DNA from 3 places in the Mesorhizobium sp. M1E.F.Ca.ET.045.02.1.1 genome. Region 1 is predicted to be linked to each of the others. Evidence: predicted binding sites of a transcription regulator. Region 1 holds the regulator's gene; each other region holds the start of a gene.
The links. Region 1 encodes PhoB, which activates phosphate uptake and scavenging genes when phosphate is short. Its sites were predicted from a motif close to TGTCATNNANCTGTCAT; they were not measured.

Region 1 (7,612 bases):
GCGCAGCCAATAGCATCGTCCGGGTGGGTAAGGATCCAGCCGGAAGGCATTTTGAATGCACTCGATCCCCTCGACGGCGTTACCCAGATGCGCTTTCGATTCGCCCAGGAAGATCCAAGTGTCGGCGTGGTTGGGATCGATCCTCAACGCTGTCGCAAATTCCGCCGCTGCCTCATCCGCCCTAAAGTCGAATTGCAAAACATAACCCAGGATTGAATGCGCGCCTGCGTTCCCTGGATCGAGCGATACCGCGCGCTCGGCCTCAGCCCGCCCGAGTGAACGGTACTCCTCAGGCTCTCCCCAGAACATCCAACCAAGCAGGTGCGACATCGCGAGCCAGGCATGCGCCTCCGCGAAGCCTGGATCCAGCTGGATCGCTCTTTCGAGGAGCGGACGTGCGGTCTTGTTCGCCTCTTGCGACTGGGTCACCAGCGACCGCCCGCGCACCAGAAGCTCGTAAGCTTCGAAATTCGACGTCCTCTGCCGGGGCAGCGAGCAGGCGGAAGGAAACGAGCCGGAGAGTGCACCAACGATCTTACCGACAACCTCGTCCTGCAAGGCGAAGACATCGGCAAGTTCGCCGTCGAAGCGGTCGGCCCAGATATGCGTATTCTCGCGCGCGTCGATAAGCTGTGCGTTGATCCGCACGCGCGCCGCCGCTTTCTGCACACTGCCTTCGACAACATATCGGACGCCGAGATCCCTCGCGATCGATCGGACATCGACCGACCTTCCCTTGTAGACAAACGAGGAGTTGCGAGCGATCACAAGAAGGCCGGGGACCTTTGCCAGGTCCGTGATCAGGTCTTCAGCCAATCCCTCGGCGAAGAACTCCTGCTCCGGATCGCTGCTCATGTTGGCGAAAGGCAAGACGGCGACGGCCGCCCTGTCGGGCAATTCCAGCGATACCGGTCGACCGGCCGAAGAGGCTCTGACAGACTGCAAGTTTACGCGATAGCAGTATATCGGCTCGGCTATATTCTTCACCCGCTGGCCGCCCATGGGTTCGAACTCAAACGCCAGCTTCTTCTCGACCTCCTTGGACACCTTCTCTGAAACGCAGACGCCGCCGGGATCAGCGAGCTGCTGCAGGCGAGCGGCGACATTGACACCCTCGCCGTAGCGATCGTCCCCTTCGACGATCACTTCTCCCAGATTGATCCCGAGGCGGACCTCGAAGCGCTCGCTTTCGGGGACACTTGCGTTGCGCTCCACCATGCCGCGTTGAAGGGTTACCGCGCACTCGACAGCATCGACTGCACTGCCGAATTCAGCCAGCAAACCGTCGCCCATCAGTTTGAAGATGCGCCCGTGATGCTTGCTGATCTCCGGCTGGAACAGCTCCTTACGGCTGGCCCTAAGCCGCTCGAAGGTCCCTCCCTCGTCCGCCTCCATCAGGGCCGAGTAAGCTACGACGTCGGCGGCAAGAATGGCCGCAAGCTTGCGTTCCATAGCACCACGGTGTGTGCTTCATGGCCAAGGGTGTCGCGCCAAATGCGCTCCACTCCGGCGATGCGATCACCGAACTCTAGCACGGCTGGAGCTTCCGGGCTAATCCGCAGTCCGCTTGAATGACCACTTAGGGTCAACGGCTGACCTTTGATCGGCGCCGCCAAGCTCACGCCCCGCCAGCGCCGCCAAGTCAACCCCCAGAACCGTCTGGTCCAGTCCACGGATGATCTTGGCCAATTCCATGCATTCGTCCTGCCGCACCTTGTTCTTCCGCCAGGCCATGCAGATCATGCGCTGCGGCATCGGCTCCCTGGAATGGCACGATCCTCAAGTCCGGCATGACGCTGGCGGCGCTTGCCGCCATTTCCGGAACCAGCGTCACGCCCAGCCCATGCGCCACCATCTGCAAAAGGATCGTCAGGCTGGTCGCGCCGTAGCTTGCCATCGCCACCGGCCGCACGCTGCCGCAGACCGCCAGCGCCTGCTCGCGCAGGCAGTGGCCTTCCTCGAGAAGCATCAGCCGCTCCAGCGCCGGGCTTTCCGGCGGCACCGGCGGCGAGGCGAAGGCTGGATCGCCGGCCGATGACGGTGACCGACAAGCCGCAGAAGTTCTTGATGCGCCAGGCGATGGTCGAAGAACTGGGGCTGGTGGCGCAGAAGACGGCGTGACGGGGTGTCTGCTTAGCGCAGCGCCATAGGCAGTCATTGAAACGATCAAAGCCGACGCCGGAGGCGACTTGCGTTTCAAAGGCTCTGCTCTGGCTCGGCGATCCTTGTCGGGTGGCCAGTCAATTGCAGATCAACACGAGCTTGCCCTTGACACCTCCCTGACCGAGCAGCTCCTGGGCGCGACGAGCCTCAATCAATGGCATCCGGTCGGCCACCATCGGCTTGATCTTCCCGTCGCGAAGCAGATCGAGCAAGACGCCGAGATCTTCGCGGAACCAAGCGAGCTTCCACCGTTTCAGATATTGTATGCTGTAGGGGAGTATGCGTCGTCGGCCTGGTGAAACGAAAGCGCGGACCGCGTACCACGCAGGTCGCAATATCCCGCGAAGACGGTAACGCAAGCCCCCTGCCAGTTGGCCCTTCTGCAGAAATGAAGTGAAGCCATAGGCTATGACGCGGCCACCAGGCCTCAGAGTACGAAACGAACGCCAGACATTGGCTTCGCCGACCCCATCGAAGACGACATCCACGCCGTCGTTTGTCAGACGATGAATCTCTTCGACAAAGTCAACTCGCTCGTAGTCGATCGGCGTGGCCCCGAGATCGGATACGATCTGATGGGCTGCAAGAGATGCAGTCCCATACATCTCCAGACCTGCCAGGCGGCCAAGTTGCAGCAGAGCCGTGCCGACTCCGCCGGCGGCGCCATGAATGAGGACCCGTTGACCCGGAGAGGCATGCCCAAGGCGATGCATCATCTGATAGGCCGTAACGTAGTTCAGCACGAGGCTGACTGCCTCGGCGGGATCGACACCAGTTGGAACCAGAGTGAGTTCATCTGCCGGCAGGCAAATGAACTGGGCGTAACCACCATGAATGGGAAGCGCCGCAACCATTTTACCAATCATGGCATGGGACACTCCCTCTCCGGCCTCATCGACGATGCCGACAATGTCCCATCCTGGCGTGAATGGCAGGGTCGTTTTCTCGGGATGAATCCCCTCCCGCATCAATAGCTCTGCGAAGGAGACGCCGGCGGCGATTGTTTGCACACGCAGTTCACCTGATGCCGGATGGGGCGCGTCCTCCTCCACGATCTCCAGAACTTCAGGTCCGCCATGGTGGCGAACAACGACGCGCAGAGACTTCATGGCAACCTCGGTCCAAATTGGACTCCTCCACTGAGGCAAACTCTAGTGGAAAGGTAGCGCGCGCTGGGATGGAGCGACTTGCTCCAGATCAACCCCACGAGAAGATCGGTCGCCACCCAACAAACAACTGCTCATTTGAGCAGAATGACATTGGGACGCAGCCGCGACAGCAGTTGGAATGGCCTCACATCAGCTGCCGTTGGGGGTGAGCGGAAACGAACGACAGGTTTGGGTCAGAAGCCGACATTGCCTGTGGCCCCTTCGCGGCCATCGGCAACCGCCTGCTATTGAGTTCTGCCCCTGAAACATGATTTCGATCCATCGGGAGGGCGGGACTCCAGAGCAATTCCAGGAAAAGTGTGAAGCGCGGTTTCCGTCCGCAATTGCGTGAAAACAAAGAGATGGAGTGGCTCGCCGTTTCCGTGAAACGGTGAACCGCCCTAGTCTTCCCTGATCGCGTAGCCCGCACCGCGGATGGTGCGGATGACGTCGGGCATGCGGCCATTGTTGACCGCCTTGCGCAGGCGTCCGACATGCACGTCCACCGTGCGCTCGTCGATATAGATCGTCTCGCCCCAGACATTGTCGAGCAGCTGGCTGCGCGAGAACACGCGGCCGGGATGCCGCATCATGAATTCGAGCAGCCGGAACTCGGTCGGGCCGAGCCTGATCTCGCTCTTCTTGCGGTAGACGCGGTGCGATTCACGGTCGAGCACGATGTCGCCGACCTTGAGCACGCTGGACAGCACCTCCGGCTTGGCGCGGCGCAGCAGCGCCTTGATCCTGGCCATGAATTCCGGCGTCGAGAACGGCTTGACCAGATAATCGTCGGCGCCCGTCGAGAGGCCGCGCACTCTGTCGCTCTCCTCGCCGCGCGCGGTCAGCATGATGATCGGCAGCCGTTCGGTCTCTGGCCGCATCCTCAGGCGCCGGCAGAGCTCGATGCCGGAAACCGCCGGCACCATCCAGTCGAGCACGAGCAGGTCGGGCACGTTTTCCTGCAGGCGGATCTCGGCCTCGTCGCCGCGTGTCACCACCTCGACCTGATAGCCTTCGGATTCGAGGTTGTAGCGGAGCAGCACCCCCAGCGGCTCCTCGTCCTCCACCACCATGATGCGTGGCGCGATCATTCAGCAGGTACCTTCGTTGTCAGGCCGCCGGCGCCGGCATCGCCGTCTCGTCCTGCTTCGGACGGTTCGCGGGCAATTGCGTGCCGGTCAGCACATAGTAGGCGTTCTCGGCGATGTTGGTCACATGGTCGCCGATGCGCTCAAGATTCTTGGCGCAGAACAATAAATGCGTGCAGGCCGTGATGTTGCGCGGATCCTCCATCATGTAGGTCAGGAGCTCGCGGAAGACGGAGGTGTATTTGACGTCGACGCGCTCGTCGTCGTTCCTGAGCTTGGCAAGCGCCGTGGCGTCGCCCGCGGTGTACTCCTCGATCACGCCCTGGACCTGGATCAGCACCAGCTGCGCCATCGAGTCGATGGAGTGCGACAGGTCGCGCGGCGCGGCGCTGATGCCGACCGAGCCGACGCGCTTGGCGATGTTCTTGGCGAGGTCGCCGATGCGCTCGAGGTCGCCGGCCATGCGGATCGCGCCGACCACGCTGCGCAGGTCGTCGGCCATGGGTTGCCGTTTGGCGATGAGCGTGATGGCGCGGTCGTCGAGCTCGCGCTGGCGCGCATCCATGATGGCGTCGTCGGAGACGACGCGCTGCGCCATCGCGTTGTCGGAATTGAGCAGAGCCTTGGTCGAAGCGCCGACCATGGAGCCGGCGAGATCGCCCATGTCGATGATGAGCTGGCTGATCTGCCTCAGATCCTCGTCGAAGGAAGCGACGGTGTGTTCGGCCATGATGGTATCCTCGTATGAACTCAGCCGAAGCGGCCGGTGATGTAGTCCTGCGTGCGCTTCTCGCGGGGCGAGGTGAAGATCTTCTCGGTCCGGTCGAACTCGACCAGCTCGCCGAGATACATGAACGCCGTCTGCCGCGACACGCGCGCCGCCTGCTGCATGTTGTGGGTGACGATCACGATCGTGTAGTCGGCCTGCAATTCGTCGATCAGTTCCTCGATCTTGGCCGTCGACAGCGGATCGAGCGCCGAGCACGGTTCGTCTAGCAGGATGACTTCCGGCTTCACCGCCACAGTGCGGGCGATGCAAAGCCGCTGCTGCTGACCGCCGGAAAGGCTCTGGCCGCTGGCGTTGAGCTTGTCCTTGACCTCGCTCCACAGCGCCGCGCGCTTCAGTGCCTGCTCGACGCGGTTGTCCATCTCGGTCTTGCTGATCTTCTCATACAGCCTGACGCCGAAGGCGATGTTCTCGTAAATCGACATCGGGAACGGCGTCGGCTTCTGGAACACCATGCCGATCTTGGTCCTGAGCAGGTTGAGGTCCTGCGAACGGTCGAGGATGTTCTTGCCGTCGAGCAGCACCTGGCCTTCGGCGTTCTGCTTCGGATAGAGCTCGTAGATGCGGTTCAGCACGCGCAGCAGCGTCGACTTCCCGCAACCCGACGGGCCGATGAAGGCGGTGACGCTGCGTTCGGGCAAGGACAGGTTGATGTCCTTCAGCGCCTTCGACTGGCCATAGTAGAAGTTGAGGTTCTTGACCTCGATCTTGGCCTTCTCGACGACGGTGTCGGCTACGTTCAGGTCGGTGGACAACATCGGTTTCATCTGTCCTCTCTGCGTCCGGTAAGGCTGCGGGCGAAGATGCTCAGCCCGAGAACCGTCAGGGTGATTATGAGTGCGCCCGTCCAGGCCAGTTGCTGCCACTCCTCATAGGGGCTCAGCGCGAACTGGAAGATGGTCACCGGCAGGCTGGCCATCGGCGCATTGAGATTGCTCGACCAGAACTGGTTGTTGAGCGCGGTGAAGAGCAGCGGCGCCGTCTCGCCGGAAATGCGGGCGATCGCCAGCAGGATGCCGGTGACGATGCCGGAAAGCGCCGCGCGATAGGCGACCGAGCGGATCACCACCCAGCGCGGCGCGCCGATGGCAGTGCCGGCTTCGCGCAGAGCGTTGGGCACAAGGTTGAGCATGTCCTCGGTGGTGCGCACCACGACGGGGATCACCAGGATGGACAGCGCGACCGCGCCGGCGATCGCCGAGAAGTGGCCCATCGGCCGCACCAGCAGCTCATAGACGAACAGGCCGACGATGATCGACGGCGCCGACAAGAGGATGTCGTTGATGAAGCGCACCACCGTGGTCAGCCGCGAGAAGCGCCCGTACTCGGCCATATAGGTTCCGGCGAGCACGCCGATCGGCGTGCCGACGATGATGCCGATGATGGTCATCACGATGCTGCCGTAGATGGCGTTGAGCAGGCCGCCGGCGTCGCCGGGCGGCGGCGTCATTTCGGTGAACACGGCCAGCGAGACGCCGGAGAGCCCCTTGTAGAGCAGCGCGCCGAGGATCAGCGCCAGCCAGGCGAGGCCGATTCCGGCAGCGATGACGCACAGCGCCATCATCACGGCGTTCTTGCGCTTGCGGCTTCGGTAGAGCGACGTGGCGGTCGACATCGGTCAGGCTCCCGTGCGGCTATCGATGCGCAACAGCATGTAGCGTGCGAGCGCGAGGATGATGAAGGTGATGATGAACAGGATCAGGCCGAGCGCCACCAGCGAGGAGGTGTAAAGCGCGCCGTCGGCCTCGGTGAATTCGTTGGCGATGGTCGCCGAGATCGTCGTGCCCGGCGCGAATAGCGAGGCGCTGATGCGGTGCGCATTGCCGATCACGAAGGTGACGGCCATCGTCTCGCCGAGCGCGCGGCCGAGACCGAGCATGACGCCGCCCATGATGCCGACGCGGGTATAGGGGATGACCACGCGCCGGGTCACCTCCCAGGTCGTGCAGCCTATGCCGCAGGCCGATTCCTTCAGCACCGCCGGCACCGTGTCGAACACGTCCTTGGTGATCGAGGTGATGAAGGGCAGCACCATGATGGCGAGGATCAACGACGACGTGAGCAGGCCGATGCCGTAGGGCGGACCGGCGAACAAGCTGGAGAGGCCCGGTATGCCGTGGAAAAGACTGATGATGAAGGGCTGCACCGTCGTCTGCAGGAACGGCGCGAAGACGAACAGGCCCCAGATGCCGTAGATGATCGAGGGGATGCCGGCGAGCAGCTCGACCGCAATGCCGATCGGGCGCCGGAGCGGCCGCGGGCAGAGCTCGGTCAGGAAGACGGCGATGCCGATGCCGATCGGCACGGCGATGATGATGGCGATGGCCGAAGTGACTATGGTGCCGTAGATCGGGGCCAGCGCGCCGAAGTTCTCGGTGACCGGATTCCAGGATTCGGTCGTCAGGAAGGATACGCCGAACTTCGAC
Region 2 (7,612 bases), 2.0 Mb from region 1:
CGCCGTACTGTCGCTCGCCAGGAACAGGCTCAGCACCGGGCGGTCGAAGACGAACAGCAGCGCCACCAGCGCGCCGGTGAGAACAAGGTTGAAGCCCACCCCGGACGCGGCAACCTTGCCGATGCGGTCCCAGCGCCCGGCGCCGACATTCTGCGCCGCCATGGAAGAGACTGCGGCGCCGATGGCCAGAGCCGGCATCTGGATATAGGTCCAGAGCTGCGCCGCGATGCCATAAGCCGCCGCAACCTGCGAGCCGTAGGAGTTGACGATGCCCATCACGGTCAGCGCCGCGGCCGAGATGACGATCATCTGCAGGCCCATGGGAATGCCCTTGGAGACGACGACGCGCAAAAGCGCCGGATCGGGCATGAGCAAAGCGAGGTTGCTGCCGGCCAGCCGCAGCGGGTGCTTGCGCGCATAGAGCACGATCAGGATGGCGACCACGCTCACCGTTTGGCCGATCAGCGTCGCGGTGGCCGAACCGGCGATGCCCAACGCGGGGAAGGGGCCGATGCCGCGGATCAAGAGCGGGTTCAGGACGACATCGAGCACGACCGCCAGCGCCATGAAGACAAACGGCGTGCGCGAATCGCCGGCGCCGCGCAGCACCGTCATGACGAAGGACAACAGGTTCATCATCGGCACCGCGACGAAGATGATGCGCAGATAGCTGCGCGCCAGCGGCAAGGCATCCGCGGGCGTGCCGAGACCGGTGAGGATGGCGTCGACCCAGGTCCAGCCGCAGACCGCGAACACCACCGAGACCAGGAAGAAGAAGGTGGCGCTGGTGCCGACGATGCGCCGCGCCTCGGGCAGGTCGCGGGCGCCAACCGACTGGGCGACCAGGATGGTCGCGGCCATGCCGATACCGAAGACGGTGCCGAGGATCAGGAACAGCACCAGATTGGCGTTGGAAGTCGCAGTCAGCGCCGCTTCGCCAAGGAAGCGCCCGACCCAGACGGCATTGATCGAGCCGTTGAGCGACTGCAGCACGTTGGAGCCGAGCACCGGCAAGGCAAACAGAAGCAGCGTACGCGGAATCGGGCCGCTGGTGAGGTCGTGGGTCCGCCGGTGAGCGGGCTTGTCGTCATCCATGACGGGCACCGAAAATGAATCAGGCCCGCGATGCTATCGCAGGCCTGACGCTCATGCATCCCTTCCGGGCTCGAAGCGATGGAGCGCCCCCGGCGGCGGTGCTAGTTCGCGGCGAGGCTGCTTCCCGACAGGCCGGGGAGGGTAACCTGGTAGACGAGGAAGGTGGTGTCGACATCGGCGCCATCCTCGGCCTTGTAGGGGGCGCCGACCTGGAAGCCATCCTGGGTCAGGAAGTCGTTGTCGTTGGCGACGAACAGGAAATAGTCGTCGGGCAGCTTCGGATCGAGCACGCTCACCAGCGACATCGCTTCCCATTTCTCCGAGAGGTTGTTCTTGTCGTTCGGCGCGCCATTGTGCAGGCCGAAGCGGCCGAGCTCGCCCTTGTCGTTGATGTCGATGAAGGAGGTCAGCTTGGCCGGCGTCACCGACGGGTCGAGCACGCCTTTCGGCGCAACCGGCTTGTCGGCGGCATCGAACGGGCCGTTGGCGATATCGGTGGCGGCGGAGAGGTCGACGATCTCGATCTTGCGGTAAAGCGACTCATCGCCCTTGACGCCCTGGCCGTTGCCGCTGTCGCGCGCCAGCATCAGGAAGCTCTTGTCGGACAGCGCAACGATCTCGCTCTGCGCAGCCACCTTGGTCTTGCCCTTGGCGTCCTTGAACACCGGCAGCGGCACGACATCTCGCGCCAGCTTGAGGTGAGCGAGGTCGGAGGCGTCATAGACGAGGACGCGGGTGTTCTGGCGCGTCGAGCCGGAATCGCCGCCATCCTGGCGGGTCGCCGACTGCAGCACGGCGATCAGGAATTTGCCGTCCGGCGTCATCGACATGCCCTCGAGGCCCTGATTGTTCTGGCGGCCGGTCTCGGGATCCTTCGGATCGGCCTCGGCCGCGCCCGGACCAGGATTGTCCGAAGCGAAATTCGGCTTGCTGTGGCGCGTCGGCACCAGGGCCGCCGGCGGCTGGGTGGCCGACATCAGATGGCCGTCCGCCGAGAAGCGGTAGATGTTGGGGCCATATTCGTCGGAGATGAACATGGTGCCGTCGGGCAGGCGTGCGATCGCCTCGTCGTCCAGCGAAAGCTTGCCGTTGTCGGCTTGCGGCAGCATCGGCATGTCGCCGGCGGCCGGGCGCACGCCGTTCAGCGGATCGAGGCCGGTGGCGTCGGCGCCCTTGTCGTCGGTCAAGAGCATGGTATCCGCGAGCGTCACTTTCACGCCCGACTGTTCCTGTCCGGCGGCGGGCGCGGCGCCCGGAGCGGTCGGGGTCAGCTCGACCGAGATGGTGTTGAGGCGCGGGCGATAGTCGGTGGTGCCTTCGACGTTATAGCCGCGATCGGGCAGCAGCCAGAGCGAGCCCTTGTAGCCGGCGCCGTCACGCGCCCAGGACTTGGTGTCGATCGACATGCCGGAACCGGAACCAAAAGTCTCGCCGAACTTGTCCTTCTGGCCGGCCGGAATGCGGCCGACGCCGACAAGCCCCTTGTTGACGTAGGCGACACCGTCGGCGAGCGCCGGGGTGAGGGCGGTGAACAGAGCAAGTGCCGCGCCGAGCGCGACGGTTCGGGTAAGACGCTTCATGAAATATCCCCTTGTGACGAGCGGAGCGGCCATGGCTGAAAGAGCGCGGCATCGGCGATGCGGCGGCCGTCGAACGGTCTAGGACGTGAACGTGATGGTTGCGTGACAAGAGGGGTGCACTTCCCCCTTCTCCCCTTGTGGGAGAAGGTGGATCGGCGCGTCAGCGCCGAGACGGATGAGGGGTGCTGGAAGAAATAAGGCGATGCCAAGCCGGAGCACCCCTCATCCGACCTCGCTTCGCTCGGCCACCTTCTCCCACAAGGGGAGAAGGGAAAAGCGATCAATCGCTTTCCCGCGCGATCAGCTCCAGCGGCCAGACCTCGCGGATGGTTCGCGGTCCCTCCGGGCCGGCATAGGCGGGGAGCGAGGCCAGCAGCATCTCGGCCAGCCGCCGGCCCATGGGCTCCAGCGACGGACGGAAGGCGGTCAGCGCCGGCGAGAAGTAGCGGCAGAGCGGCGTGTCGACGATTACGATCACCGCTATGTCGTGGCCGGGCCTGATGCCCATCTCGGCCAGTGCCTTGCAGCCGCCGAGCGCCATGGCGTCATTGTTGAAGATGATCGCCGTTGGCCTGTCCTTGGAGAGCATGACGCGCGGCGTCACCTGGTAGCCGCCGGCCTCGTTGATGAAGCCGTCGGCGATCAGGCTGGGGTCGACTTCGATGCCGTGCCTCTTCAGCGCCCTGCGGTAGCCGTCGAGGAACAGGTAGCCGAAGTTGAGATCAAGCGAAGGGCGGATGGCGGCAATGCGGCGGTGGCCCCGCGCGACCAGCCGGTCGACGGCTTCATCACCCGCTCTCTCGAAATCGATATCAAGCGAAGGATAGGTGTCGCCGCCGGATTGACTTCGGCCAAGCGTGGCGAAGGGAAAGCCCGCCTTGCTGAGATAGTCGATCCGATCGTCTTCCCGCCGTGTATTGGCCAACACGACCGCGTCGGCCCGGCGCGTCTCAACCACGCGGCGCAGCCTCTCCTGCTGATATTGACCGGGCTCACCCATGACGACCATCAGATCTAGGTCATACTCGGCGAGCCGCGCCTGCAGACCGGTCAGGAACGGGATGAAGAACGGCTCGCCATATTGCTGGTCACCGGGATGCGGTTGAAGCATGAAGGCGATCGAATGGGTGGCGCCTTTCCTCAGACTCCGGCCGGACTGGTTGGGCGCGTAGTTCAGCTTCCTGGCGGCCTCGAGCACGCGCTGGCGCGTCTCCGCATTGACATCGGCGCGGCCGTTCAGCGCGCGGGACACGGTGCCGATCGAAATGTTCAGGTGACGCGCGAGATCGTGGATGCTGGACGCCAAGGCCGGTTCTCCCCCTGTCTTCGCTAGCACCGGCCGCCCTTCAGGCCAAGCAGTGGATGTCGATTTTCGCGAGCAGGTGATTGACATTCTACGCTATCGGGTGTGTTGTCGTAAACGTTTACGGAAAAACGTTTACGGTGATGCCGTGGATTGCCGTGACACTCGGCCTGGAGGGGCCGAGCGGAGGAGGAGCGCTGGATGATGAAGGTCGTCCTGGTCGGGTGCGGAGCCATGAGCAGGCAGTGGCTCGATGCCGCAAGGCAGATCGAGGGGCTCGCCATTGCCGGCCTCGTCGATCTCGATGCGGCGCGGGCTGAGGCGAGGGCGCGCGAATACGAACTCGCCAACGCAATCGTCGGCACCAGCCTCGACGCCGTCCTCGATGAGACGAAGCCCGACGCCGTATTCGATGTCGTGGTTCCGGCGGCACGCCGCGAGGTCGCGCTTTCGGCCTTTGCCCATCATTGCCACCTGCTCACCGAAAAGCCGCTGGCCGACAGCCCCGAGAACGCGCGCGCCATCGTCGAAGCGGCGCGCCGCGCGGGCCGCATCCACGCGGTCGTCCAGAACCGGCGCTATGTCACCAATGTCAGACGGATCAGACGCTTCCTCGACTCCGGCGCCATCGGCAAGCCGACCAGCATCCATGCCGATTTCTTCATCGCGCCGCATTTCGGCGGCTTTCGCGAGGAGATGGCGCATGTACTGCTACTCGACATGGCGATCCACACCTTCGACGCCGCGCGCTACATGGTCGCCGGCGAGCCGGCCAGCGTTTATTGCCAGGAGTGGGAGCCGGCCAGTTCCTGGTACCGGCAGGGCTCGTCGGCGAGCGCCGTCTTCGACCTCGGCGGTGGCAAGGTCTTCACCTATGCCGGCTCCTGGTGCGCCGATGGCTTCCGCACCAGTTGGGAAGGCAGCTGGCGCATCGTCGCCGAGCGCGGCAGCCTGTTGTGGGACGGACATGACGGGCTGAAGGCGGAGGTGATTGCGTCCGGCCGCGACGGAATCATCGACAAGACGCAGCCGATCGATGTGCCGGCGCTCGACGCCGCTGATCGGGTGGGCGGCCATCTCGGCATCATCCAGGATTTCATGCGCGCGATCGAAACCGGCACCGAGCCGGAGACGCGCGGCACCGACAACATCAAGAGCCTGGCCATGGTCTTCGGCGCCATCGAAAGCGCGGAGACCGGACGGCGCGTGGCGATCGCGACCCAGGAAGGATGACGATGCCAAACCCGCTTCTCGATATCAGGATCGGCACCATGGTGCGGGCCAATCTCGACGACCCGGCCGCCTACATCAAACAGATCCTGCCGTTCGGCTTTGAGAGCATCCAGCCCTTCTTCTGGCAGACGCTGGGCGGCAAGGATCTGCGGCGGCTGGCTGGAGAGATCCACGAGGCGATCGGCGATGCTGACGTGACCGTTTCCTCGATCGGCGTTTTCGGCAATCCGCTGGAGAGCGGCGATACCGATCGCGGCGTGCTCGCGGCCTGGGAGACCGTGATCGACAATGCGCACCTCTTCGGCACCTCGCTGATCAGCGGCTTCACCGGCCGCATCCGCGGCAAACCGCTGACCGACAGCCTGCCGCGCTTCCGAGAAGTGTGGGGGGCATTGGCGAAGCGCGCCGCCGACAAGGGCGTGCGCATCGCCTTCGAGAATTGCGCCATGGACGGCAACTGGGCGAGCGGCGACTGGAACATTGCGCATAACCCGGATGCCTGGGAGCTGATGTTCAACGAATTGCCCAACGACAATCTCGGGCTGGAATGGGAACCGTGCCATCAGCTCGTCTATCTGATCGACCCGATCCCGCAGATCCGCAAATGGGCGCCACGCATCTTCCATGTCCATGGTAAGGACGCGACCGTGCGCTGGGACGTGATCCGCGAGCACGGCGTGTTCGGCCGCCTGCCCTTCGTGCAGATGCGCACGCCGGGCTTCGGCGACAGCGACTGGACGCGCGTGATCAGCGAATTGCGGCTGGCCGGCTACAAGGGCGCCATCGACATCGAAGGCTGGCACGACCCGGTCTATCGCGGCGACCTCGAGATCACCGGCCAAGTGCGCGCGCTCGACTATCTGAAGCAATGTCGGGGAGGGAACAGCTACCTGCCCAATCCGGTTTGAGTGCCGGCCGGCGGGAGGAGCCGGCCGATCCGAATCACTGTCGAAGCCCTTGATCGCGAGGGAACAAAAGGGAGGAACGTGCATGAGCATGACGACCAGAAGGACTGTTCTACGCTCGACCGTCGTGGCGGCCGCCACGGCGCTCTGCGCCTCGATTTCCACCTTGCCGGCAAAGGCGCTTGACGCCCAATGGTGCAAGGACGTCCATGTCCGCTTCTTCGTCGGCGGCGCCGAGGGCGACGCCTTCGGCACCATCGTCTACAATGGCGCCAAGCAGGCGGCCGCCGATCTCGGACCGAAAGTCGACTACATCTTCTCCCAGTGGGACGTCGAGAAGATGGTGCAGCAATTGCGCGAGGCGGTGGCGGTCAAGCCGAACGGCATCGCCATGATGGGCCATCCGGGCGACGCCGCGATCATGCCGCTGGCCGAGCAGGCGCATAAGGACGGCATCAAGATGATGTACCAGAACGTGCCGGTGCCGAAGGTGGTGGCGGCGTTCGGCGGCGGCTATGTCGGCGCGCAGCAGGAACAGCAGGGCCGCGCGCTCGGCGCCGAGGCCTTCAAGCTCGGCAAGCTCAAGGCCGGCGACAAGGCGATCATGATCGGCCCGTTCGAGAACGAGAACCGCGGCGCGCGCGAGCGCGGCACAGTCGCGGCGCTGAAGGAAGCGGGTGTCGAGGTCATCCAGCTCTCCTCGCCGCCGAGCGGCGAATGGGCGTCCGATCCCAACCTTGCCATTCCGGTGATCACGGCGGCGCTGCTCAACCATCCGGACGTCAAGGCGGTCGGCTATCCCGGCGGCCAGATGCTCGGCAATGTCGCCACCTACATGCAGGCGGCGGGTCGCAAGCCGGGCGACATCTTCAATTTCGGCTTCGACACCAGTCCGCAGATCGTCGAAGGCTTCAAGGGCGGCTGGGTGCAGCTCACGGCCGACCAGCAGCCGTTCCTGCAGGGCTATCTGCCGATCCTCAGCCTCTGCCAGCAAGTGGTGCTGGGGTTGGCACCGATGAATGTCGACACCGGCGCCGGCTTCGTGACGCCGCAGAACTACGAGATCGTCTCAGAGCTCGCCAAGCAGGCGTTGCGCTGACCTCCCAGGCTGCCGGCCGGGCTCGACCCGGCCGGCAGGACCGCCGGCGACGCCGGCAAGCGACAATCAAGGCGAGGATCGCATGGCCGAACGCATCATCGAACTGCGCGACATCAAGAAATCCTATGGCCAGGTCTATGCGCTGGGCGGGGTCAACCTCAGCGTCGATCGCGGCGAGGTGGTCGGCCTGATCGGCGACAACGGCGCCGGCAAGTCGACACTGATCAAGATCCTGTCCGGCGTGGTCAAGCCGACCAGCGGCGAGATCCTCGTGCGCGGCCAGCCGGTCACCGGATGGAGCGCCGCGCGCTCGCGCGACGCCGGCATCGAGACCGTGTTCCAGGACCGGGCTCTCGCCGTGCAGCAGACGATCGTGCGCAACATCTTCATGGGCCGC
Region 3 (7,612 bases), 1.5 Mb from region 1:
CGACGACACCCATCCCTGCCAGCTGATGGCCGACATCATGACCTTCGAGGAGCATCGCGGTCCGGTGGCCGGCAAGACCTTTGCCTGGACCGGCGACGGCAACAATGTGCTGCACTCGCTGCTGGAAGCCTCGGCGCGGTTCCGCTTCAATCTCAACGTCGCGGTGCCGGAGGGCAGCGAGCCGTTCGAGAAATATGTCGACTGGTCGAAGGCCAATGGCGGCAAGGTCAGGTTCGCGCGCTCGGCCGAAGAGGCGGTCGACCAGGCGGATTGCGTCGTCACCGACAGCTGGGTGTCGATGGGCCAGGAGCATCGCGCCCGCGGCCACAACGTCTTCCTGCCCTATCAAGTCAATGCCGCGCTTATGGCCAGAGCGAAGTCCGACGCGCTCTTCATGCATTGCCTGCCGGCGCATCGCGGCGAGGAGGTCACCGACGAGGTGATCGACGGACCGCATTCGGTGGTGTTCGACGAGGCCGAGAACCGGCTGCACGCCCAGAAGGCGGTGCTGGCCTGGTGCCTGGGCGCTTGACCGGGGCTGGCTTGATCCGGGCCAACTTGATCTGGGGATACGTGATGCCTATTTGCGGGCCATCACTGAAATCGAACGCGCTTGGACGCATGCGGCCCGTGGGGCGGCATGGCCGCGCCCTGGAGCTTTGTCATGTTGGAAACCCGTCCTTTGGCTGAACATCAACCCAGACTCGGTGAATTCGGCTATGCCGGCGACGACCATGTCGTCCCCTACGAGGTCGCGCCGCTGGACGTGCGCGGCCGCACCGTGCAGCTCGGGCCGATGCTCGACGCGATTTTGAGTCGCCACGACTATCCCGAGCCGGTCGCTCGCCTCTTGGCTGAAGCTTGCGTGCTGACCGTGCTGCTCGGCACCTCGCTGAAGTTCGAGGGCAAGTTCATCCTGCAGACCCGCACCGACGGGCCGGTCGACATGCTGGTGGCGGACTTCACCACGCCGGATGCGCTGCGCGCCTATGCGCGTTTCGACGCAGACCGGCTGCAGGCGCTGGCCGCCTCAGGCGAGATCTCGCAGGAGAAACTGCTCGGCAATGGCGTGTTGGCGCTGACCATCGATCAGGGCGCGCACACGCAGCGCTATCAGGGCATCGTCCAGCTCGACGGCACATCGCTCGAAGACGCCGCGCGCACCTATTTCCGCCAGTCGGAGCAGATCCCGACCGATCTGAGGATGTCGGTGGCCAAGCTGGTGACGCCGGGCCCCGGCGGCGCGCGCGAGCAATGGCGCGCCGGCGGCATCCTGGCGCAGTTCCTGCCGCAGTCCCCGGAGCGCATGCGCGTGCCCGACATTTCGGGCGGCGACGGCGATCCGCGCGACGTGGCGCACGAGCCGGCCGACAATTCCTGGCAGGAATTGCTGGCGCTGCTCGGCACCATCGAGCCGACGGAGCTGATCGACCCTACGGTGGGCGCCGAACGGCTGCTCTACCGGCTGTTCCACGAGCACGGCGTGCGCGTCTTCCGCAGCGTTCCTGTCGCCGACCAGTGCTCCTGCTCGCGCGACAAGATCCGCGGCATCCTCGAAGGCTTTTCGGCCGAGGAGATAGAGCAAAGCACCGAGGATGGCGGTATCCACGTCGCCTGCGAGTTCTGCTCGACGCAGTACGACTTCGATCCGGCGGATTTCGCGGCCGAGTGAATGCCCTTCCTTCTCCCCGTCACAATACGGGGAGAAGGTGCCGGCAGGCGGATGAGGGGCGGCGCCTGCATTGGCCGTACCAGCGCCCCTCGCTCTGTTCGAAAGAAAATCTCAAAAGCTTGGCGCTGCCCCTCATTGCCCTGCCAGGCATTTCTCCCCGTATAGTGACGGGGAGAAAGATGCCGTCGCGGAGGATTTCGCCAATCGCCCGACTGCCCTAGTTCACCGTACGCCTTGTCCCAGGCATGTCGAGGGAGAAGGCGGGGATGGCGACATCGAACGTCTCGCCGCGCCCGTTGCGCATCGTGTAGTGGCCGACCATGATGCCGGATGGCGTCGAGAGCGGGCATCCCGACGTGTACTGATAGCTGTCGCCGGGGTTGAGCTCCGGCTGGTCGCCGACGACGCCCGCGCCGCGCACTTCCTCGACGCGGCCGCGCCCGTCGGTGATGTGCCAGTAGCGCGACAGAAGCTGCACGAACTCGTTCGACCGGTTGTCGATCGTTACCTGATAGCCCCACACATAGCGGTTCTCGGCCGGATCGGAACGATCCTCCAGATAGAACGGCCTGACCTGCACTTCGATGTTGCGCGTCACGGCGCGATACATGGGCCACTCCGGTTGCCGCGGCAGGAAATAATTTGTCGCTCTCCGCGGTTTTAGCAACGAAGCGCCGTCTGACCTGCCGACCTTCCGACGCACGTGCAGATAAACAATGTCATTTAAGTGACACATGACAATGTTGGTGTGCGCAAACCGTGCGAGCGACTCGGCCGCGCGCTGTCGACTGATGAAACGGCCGCGGGCGGCCTGTCCGGAGTGACAAGATCTCCATGGAACTGAGTTTCGCAGCCGCCTTTGCCTCGTCAGCCCTTCTTTTCTCCAATCTCGCCAGCATCCTGCTCGCCTCGTCGCGGCTGAAGGCGCCTCGCGTCATCCCTACGCCCGCCGGCAAGCAGCCGCCGGTCTCCATCGTCGTGCCGTCACGCGGCGTCGAGCCGTTCACCGAGGAGACGCTCGAGCGCGCCTTTTCGCTCGACTGGCCGCGCTATGAGCTGATCTTCTGCGTCGCCAACGTAGAAGACCCCGTGGTCAAGCTGATCAATGCCGCCATAGGGCGTCATCCCAAAGTCCCGGCGCGGCTGTTCGTCGGCGATGACAGGATCAGCGCCAACCCCAAGCTCAACAACTGCGTCAAGGGCTGGCAGGCGGCCCGGCACGATTGGGTGGTCCTTGCCGATTCCAACGTGCTGATGCCCAAAGACTATGTCCAGCATCTGATGGCGGCCTGGCGGCCAGATACCGGACTCGTCTGCTCGACGCCGATCGGCTCGCGGCCGGACGGCTTCTGGGCCGAAGTCGAATGCGCCTTCCTCAACACGCTGCAGGCGCGCTGGCAGTACGCCGGCGAAGCGCTTGGCCTTGGCTTCGCGCAGGGCAAGAGCATGCTGTGGAACAAGCCGATGCTCGACGCAAATGGCGGTATCCAGGCTTTGGCCGCCGAGATCGCCGAGGACGCGGCCGCGACCAAGCTGATCAACGGCCTGGGACTGCGCGTCAATCTCGTCGCCTCGCCCTTCGAGCAGCCGCTCGGCCAGCGCCGGCTTGCCGAAATCTGGTCGCGCCAGGCGCGCTGGGCGCGGCTGCGCCGAGTCACCTTCCCGCTGTTCTTCGCGCCCGAAGTCCTGACCGGCGTGGTTGTGCCGCTGATTTTCGCGCTGGTCGCGGCGGCAAGCGCCGGTGTCAGCCTCCCCACCGCGGCGCTTTGCGTGCTGGCGATCGCCTATGTGCCGGAATGCCTGCTCGCCTGGTCCAAGGGCTGGTACCTGTCGCCGCGCAGCGTCACTGCGATGATCGTGCGCGACCTGATGCTTCCCGCCATCTGGGCGCGCGGCTGGCTGGGCGGCGCGGTCGAGTGGCGCGGCAACGCCATGACCATCCGCACCAAGGCGATGACCGAGCTGGAGGAGATCGCCTGAGCCGCGCCCAGGCGATCTCGTCATCAGCCTGCAATCCGCTACTTTGCCGCTTTCAGCGCCTGTTCGACGTCGGCCAGCAGATCGTCCGTATCCTCGAGGCCGACCGACAGCCTGAGCGTGCCAGGCCCGATGCCGAGTTCGGCGCGCGCCTCGTCGCTCAGGTTCTTGTGCGTCGTCGTCGCCGGATGGGTGATGAGGCTCTTGGCGTCGCCGAGATTGTTGGAGATCAGCACGATGTCGAGCGCGTTCTGGAACGCGAAGGCCGCCTGCTTGCCGCCCTTGACGTCGAGACAGATCAGCGTCGAGCCGCCCGACATCTGCTTTTTGACGATATCGGCCTGCGGATGGTCGGCCCGCCCCGGATAGATGACGCGGGCGATCTCCGGCCGGCCGGCCAGGAAATCGGCGATCTTGCCGGCGCTCTCGGTCTGCTGGCGCACACGCAGCGGCAGCGTCTCCAGGCCCTTGAGCAGCGTCCAGGCGTTGAAGGGCGACAGGCTCGGGCCGGTGTGGCGGAAATAGTCGTGCAGGTTCTCGTCGATCCACTTCTTGTCCGACAGGATGACGCCGCCCAGACAACGGCCCTGTCCGTCGATATGCTTGGTCGCCGAGTAGACGACGATGTGAGCGCCGAGCTGCAAGGGCTTCTGCTGCAGCGGCGTTGCAAAGACATTGTCGACGACCAGCCGCGCGCCGATCGAATTGGCTAAAGCGGCGACCGCGGCTATGTCGACCACCTCCAGCGTCGGATTGGTCGGGCTTTCCAGGAAGAACAGCTTGGTGTTCGGCCTGACCGCCTTTTCCCAATTGGCGATGTCGGTGCCGTCGACCAGCGTCGCTTCGATGCCGTATCTGGGCGCCAGCGTCTCGACCACCCAGCGGCAGGAGCCGAACAGCGCGCGGGCCGCCACGATGTGGTCGCCGGCCTTGACGCTGCACAGCAGCGCCGCGCTGACCGCCGCCATGCCGGAGGCGGTGGCGCGGGCGTCTTCCGCGCCTTCCAGCGCGCACATGCGCTTCTCGAACATGTCGACCGTCGGGTTGGCGTAGCGCGAATAGATGAAGCCGGGCTCCTCGCCCTTGAAACGGGCTTCGGCCGCCTGGGCCGTTTCATAGACATAGCCCTGGGTGAGATACATCGCCTCGGCGGTCTCGCCGAAGCCGGAACGCAGCGTCCCGCCATGCACGAGTGCCGTCTGAGGTTTCCAATCGCGCGTTTTGCTCATCGCCCTAATTCCACTCGCAAAGAACAGTCCAAACACAAAAAAAACCGGCCGCGATGTCGCAACCGGTCCATACGGCCTTGCGGCCAACGGTCCTTTAGCGACTTGTTTAACGTGGCTGCAAGCCGACCGGCCAAATCACCACGGGATAACGACCCTTTAGACCCGCGCCGCGCTTGCGTCAATTGCCGGCTTGATTAAGAGGTTTGTACCAGGCAGATACCGCAGACCGTTTGCGGTTTTGCGGCAAGAGCCTGCAAAAGAACCACGCACTTGCCCGGCCTTCGATCGGAGCCAGACCTTGCGGCAGACAGGCATTCTTCCGGACCAGGACATCGCGGCGCTGTTCCAATCGGGTGCGCTGAAGTCGCCGCGCGCGCTCGACACCAACCAGATCCAGCCTGCCAGCCTCGATCTCAGGCTGGGCGACACGGCCTTCCGCGTGCGCGCCTCCTTCCTGCCCGGCCCCGATCATCTGGTGGCCGACAAGCTCGACCGGCTGAAGCTGCATGAGTTCAGCCTCGCAGAGGGCGCGGTGCTGGAAACAGGCTGCGTCTACATCGTGCCGCTGCTCGAAAGCCTGGCGCTGCCGGCGCAAGTGTCCGCTTCGGCCAACCCGAAGAGCTCGACCGGACGGCTGGACATTTTCACGCGCGTCATGACCGACCGCGGCCATGAGTTCGACAAGATCGCCGCCGGTTACCATGGCCCGCTCTATCTCGAGGTCAGCCCGCGCACTTTCCCGATCGTCGTGCGCGCCGGCTCGCGCCTGTCGCAGATCCGCTTCCGCATCGGCAACGCGGTGCTGTCGGAGAAAGAACTGCGCGAGCTTCACCGGGCCGAGATGCTGGTCGCCACCGAGCCGCCCAACATTTCCGGCGGCGGCATCGCGCTCTCCATCGACCTCGACGGCGACAAGGACGGTCTGGTCGGCTATCGCGGCAAGCATCACACCGGCCTCGTCGATGTCGACAAACGCGCCGCGCAGGACGTCGTCGATTTCTGGGAGCCGATCTACAAGAGCGGCGCCGGCGAGCTGGTCCTCGACCCGGACGAATTCTACATCCTGGTCAGCCGGGAAGCGGTGCATGTGCCGCCGCTCTATGCCGCCGAGATGACGCCTTTCGATCCGCTGGTTGGCGAGTTCCGCGTCCACTATGCTGGCTTCTTCGACCCGGGCTTCGGCCATTCCGCCGCCGGCGGCAGCGGCAGCCGGGCAGTGCTCGAAGTGCGCAGCCACGAGGTGCCGTTCATCCTCGATCACGGCCAGATCGTCGGGCGCCTGGTCTACGAGCACATGCTGAAGCGGCCGCGGGCGCTCTACGGCAGCGATCTCGGCTCCAACTACCAGGCGCAGGGGCTGAAGCTCTCCAAGCATTTTCGCGCGGCGCGCTGATCCGCGCTGCGATCAGGCTGTGCTTGCTCAGCCTCGCGCGCCATGCTTGGCTGCGCTTCACCGGCTCCAGAACCTGACTGAGGGAGAACGAAAATGCAGATATCCAGATGGATCGTATCGGCAGCGGCGGCCGCCGTGCTGGCGCTTGGCGCCGGTTCCGCGATCGCAGCGGAAAAGATCAAGATCGGCACCGAGGGCGCCTATCCGCCGTTCAACACCATCACCCCTGACGGCAAGGTCGAGGGCTTCGACATCGACATCGCCAATGCGCTCTGCGCGCAGATGAAGGTCGAATGCGAGATCGTCACCCAGGACTGGGACGGCATCATTCCGGCGCTGCAGGCCAAGAAGTTCGACGCCATCATCGCCTCGATGAGCATCACCGAGGAGCGCAAGAAGCAGGTCGCCTTCACCCACAAATACTACACCACGCCGCTTGCGCTGGTTGCCCCGAAGGACAGCCCTCTCACATCCACCGATCCGGCCGCATTGGCCGGCAAGACGGTCGGCGCCCAGGCCTCGACCACCCAGGCCGACTATGCCCAGGACGCCTATGGCAAGGCCGGCGCTGAGGCCAAGCTCTACCCGACCCAGGAGGAGGCGATCACCGATCTCCAGAATGGCCGCCTCGACGCCGTCATCTCGGACAAGTTCGTGCTAGTCGACTGGCTGAAGAAGGCGAGCGACGGCTGCTGCAAGCTGGTCGGCGACGTCAAGGGCACCGAGACCGAGGCCGGCATCGCCGTGCGCCTGGAGGACACGGCACTGCGCGACAGGCTGAACGCGGCGATCGACGCCATCGTCGCCGACGGCACCTACAAGAAGATCCAGGCCAAGTATTTCGACTTCGATATTTATTGAGGTTGAAGCTGCCGCGCGCCTTACCTTCTCCCCCTGTGGAAGGTGGCCTCGCGAAGCGAGGTCGGATGAGGGGTGTTCCAGGGAACGCCAACGCTTCGCTTCGCTGGAACACCCCTCATCCGTCTCGGCGCTTACGCGCCAATCCACCTTCTCCCACAAGGGGCTAGCGTGCGCACACATTTGCTTCGTGCTGTGGTCAAGCGTGAAGAGGCGCCGTCGGAAAATGGCTTGAAGCGGTTGAATTGTATGTGATTCTGTAGCCGCCATTGTTGATTCTGGAGGTTTTGACGATGGCTTCGTTGCTTGGCTACTTCGGCGACCTGCGCCTGCAAAAAAGGGGAGCATGGTTCTGGAGCGCATGTTTGCGCGTGTCAGCACGGGCATGCGCCGGCTGGCCGACACGCGCGCCGAGAAGGTCGCATTCACACGCCTGTTTCGCAATCGCCACGTGAGCACGCAAGAGATCATCCGCACGGCGGC

Region 2: a site for PhoB is predicted at 2,767-2,783, ahead of EJ070_RS21365 (esterase-like activity of phytase family protein). Genes of this name have one in related genera too.
Region 3: a site for PhoB is predicted at 2,390-2,406, ahead of EJ070_RS04755 (ceramide glucosyltransferase). Genes of this name have one in related genera too.

What each region holds. Positions count from the first base shown of each region.
Region 1 is NZ_CP034447.1:2,468,293-2,475,904, reverse strand. It holds gene EJ070_RS12040 (adenylate/guanylate cyclase domain-containing protein) at 1-1,452, opposite strand, end outside; partial or broken gene EJ070_RS12035 (LysR substrate-binding domain-containing protein) at 1,651-2,032, opposite strand; gene EJ070_RS12030 (medium chain dehydrogenase/reductase family protein) at 2,241-3,272, opposite strand; gene phoB (phosphate regulon transcriptional regulator PhoB) at 3,713-4,402, opposite strand; gene phoU (phosphate signaling complex protein PhoU) at 4,422-5,129, opposite strand; gene pstB (phosphate ABC transporter ATP-binding protein PstB) at 5,150-5,953, opposite strand; gene pstA (phosphate ABC transporter permease PstA) at 5,950-6,801, opposite strand; gene pstC (phosphate ABC transporter permease subunit PstC) at 6,805-7,612, opposite strand, start outside.
Region 2 is NZ_CP034447.1:4,447,475-4,455,086, forward strand. It holds gene EJ070_RS21360 (MATE family efflux transporter) at 1-1,095, opposite strand, end outside; gene EJ070_RS21365 (esterase-like activity of phytase family protein) at 1,197-2,675, opposite strand; gene EJ070_RS21370 (LacI family DNA-binding transcriptional regulator) at 2,956-3,981, opposite strand; gene EJ070_RS21375 (Gfo/Idh/MocA family oxidoreductase) at 4,180-5,211, shown strand; gene EJ070_RS21380 (sugar phosphate isomerase/epimerase) at 5,214-6,119, shown strand; gene EJ070_RS21385 (substrate-binding domain-containing protein) at 6,202-7,215, shown strand; gene EJ070_RS21390 (ATP-binding cassette domain-containing protein) at 7,298-7,612, shown strand, end outside.
Region 3 is NZ_CP034447.1:1,015,267-1,022,878, reverse strand. It holds gene argF (ornithine carbamoyltransferase) at 1-532, shown strand, start outside; gene EJ070_RS04765 (Hsp33 family molecular chaperone) at 641-1,672, shown strand; gene apaG (Co2+/Mg2+ efflux protein ApaG) at 1,890-2,282, opposite strand; gene EJ070_RS04755 (ceramide glucosyltransferase) at 2,507-3,652, shown strand; gene EJ070_RS04750 (O-succinylhomoserine sulfhydrylase) at 3,691-4,878, opposite strand; SAM riboswitch at 4,953-5,030, opposite strand; gene EJ070_RS04745 (2'-deoxycytidine 5'-triphosphate deaminase) at 5,177-6,271, shown strand; gene EJ070_RS04740 (ABC transporter substrate-binding protein) at 6,365-7,132, shown strand; gene EJ070_RS04735 (IS4 family transposase) at 7,476-7,612, shown strand, end outside.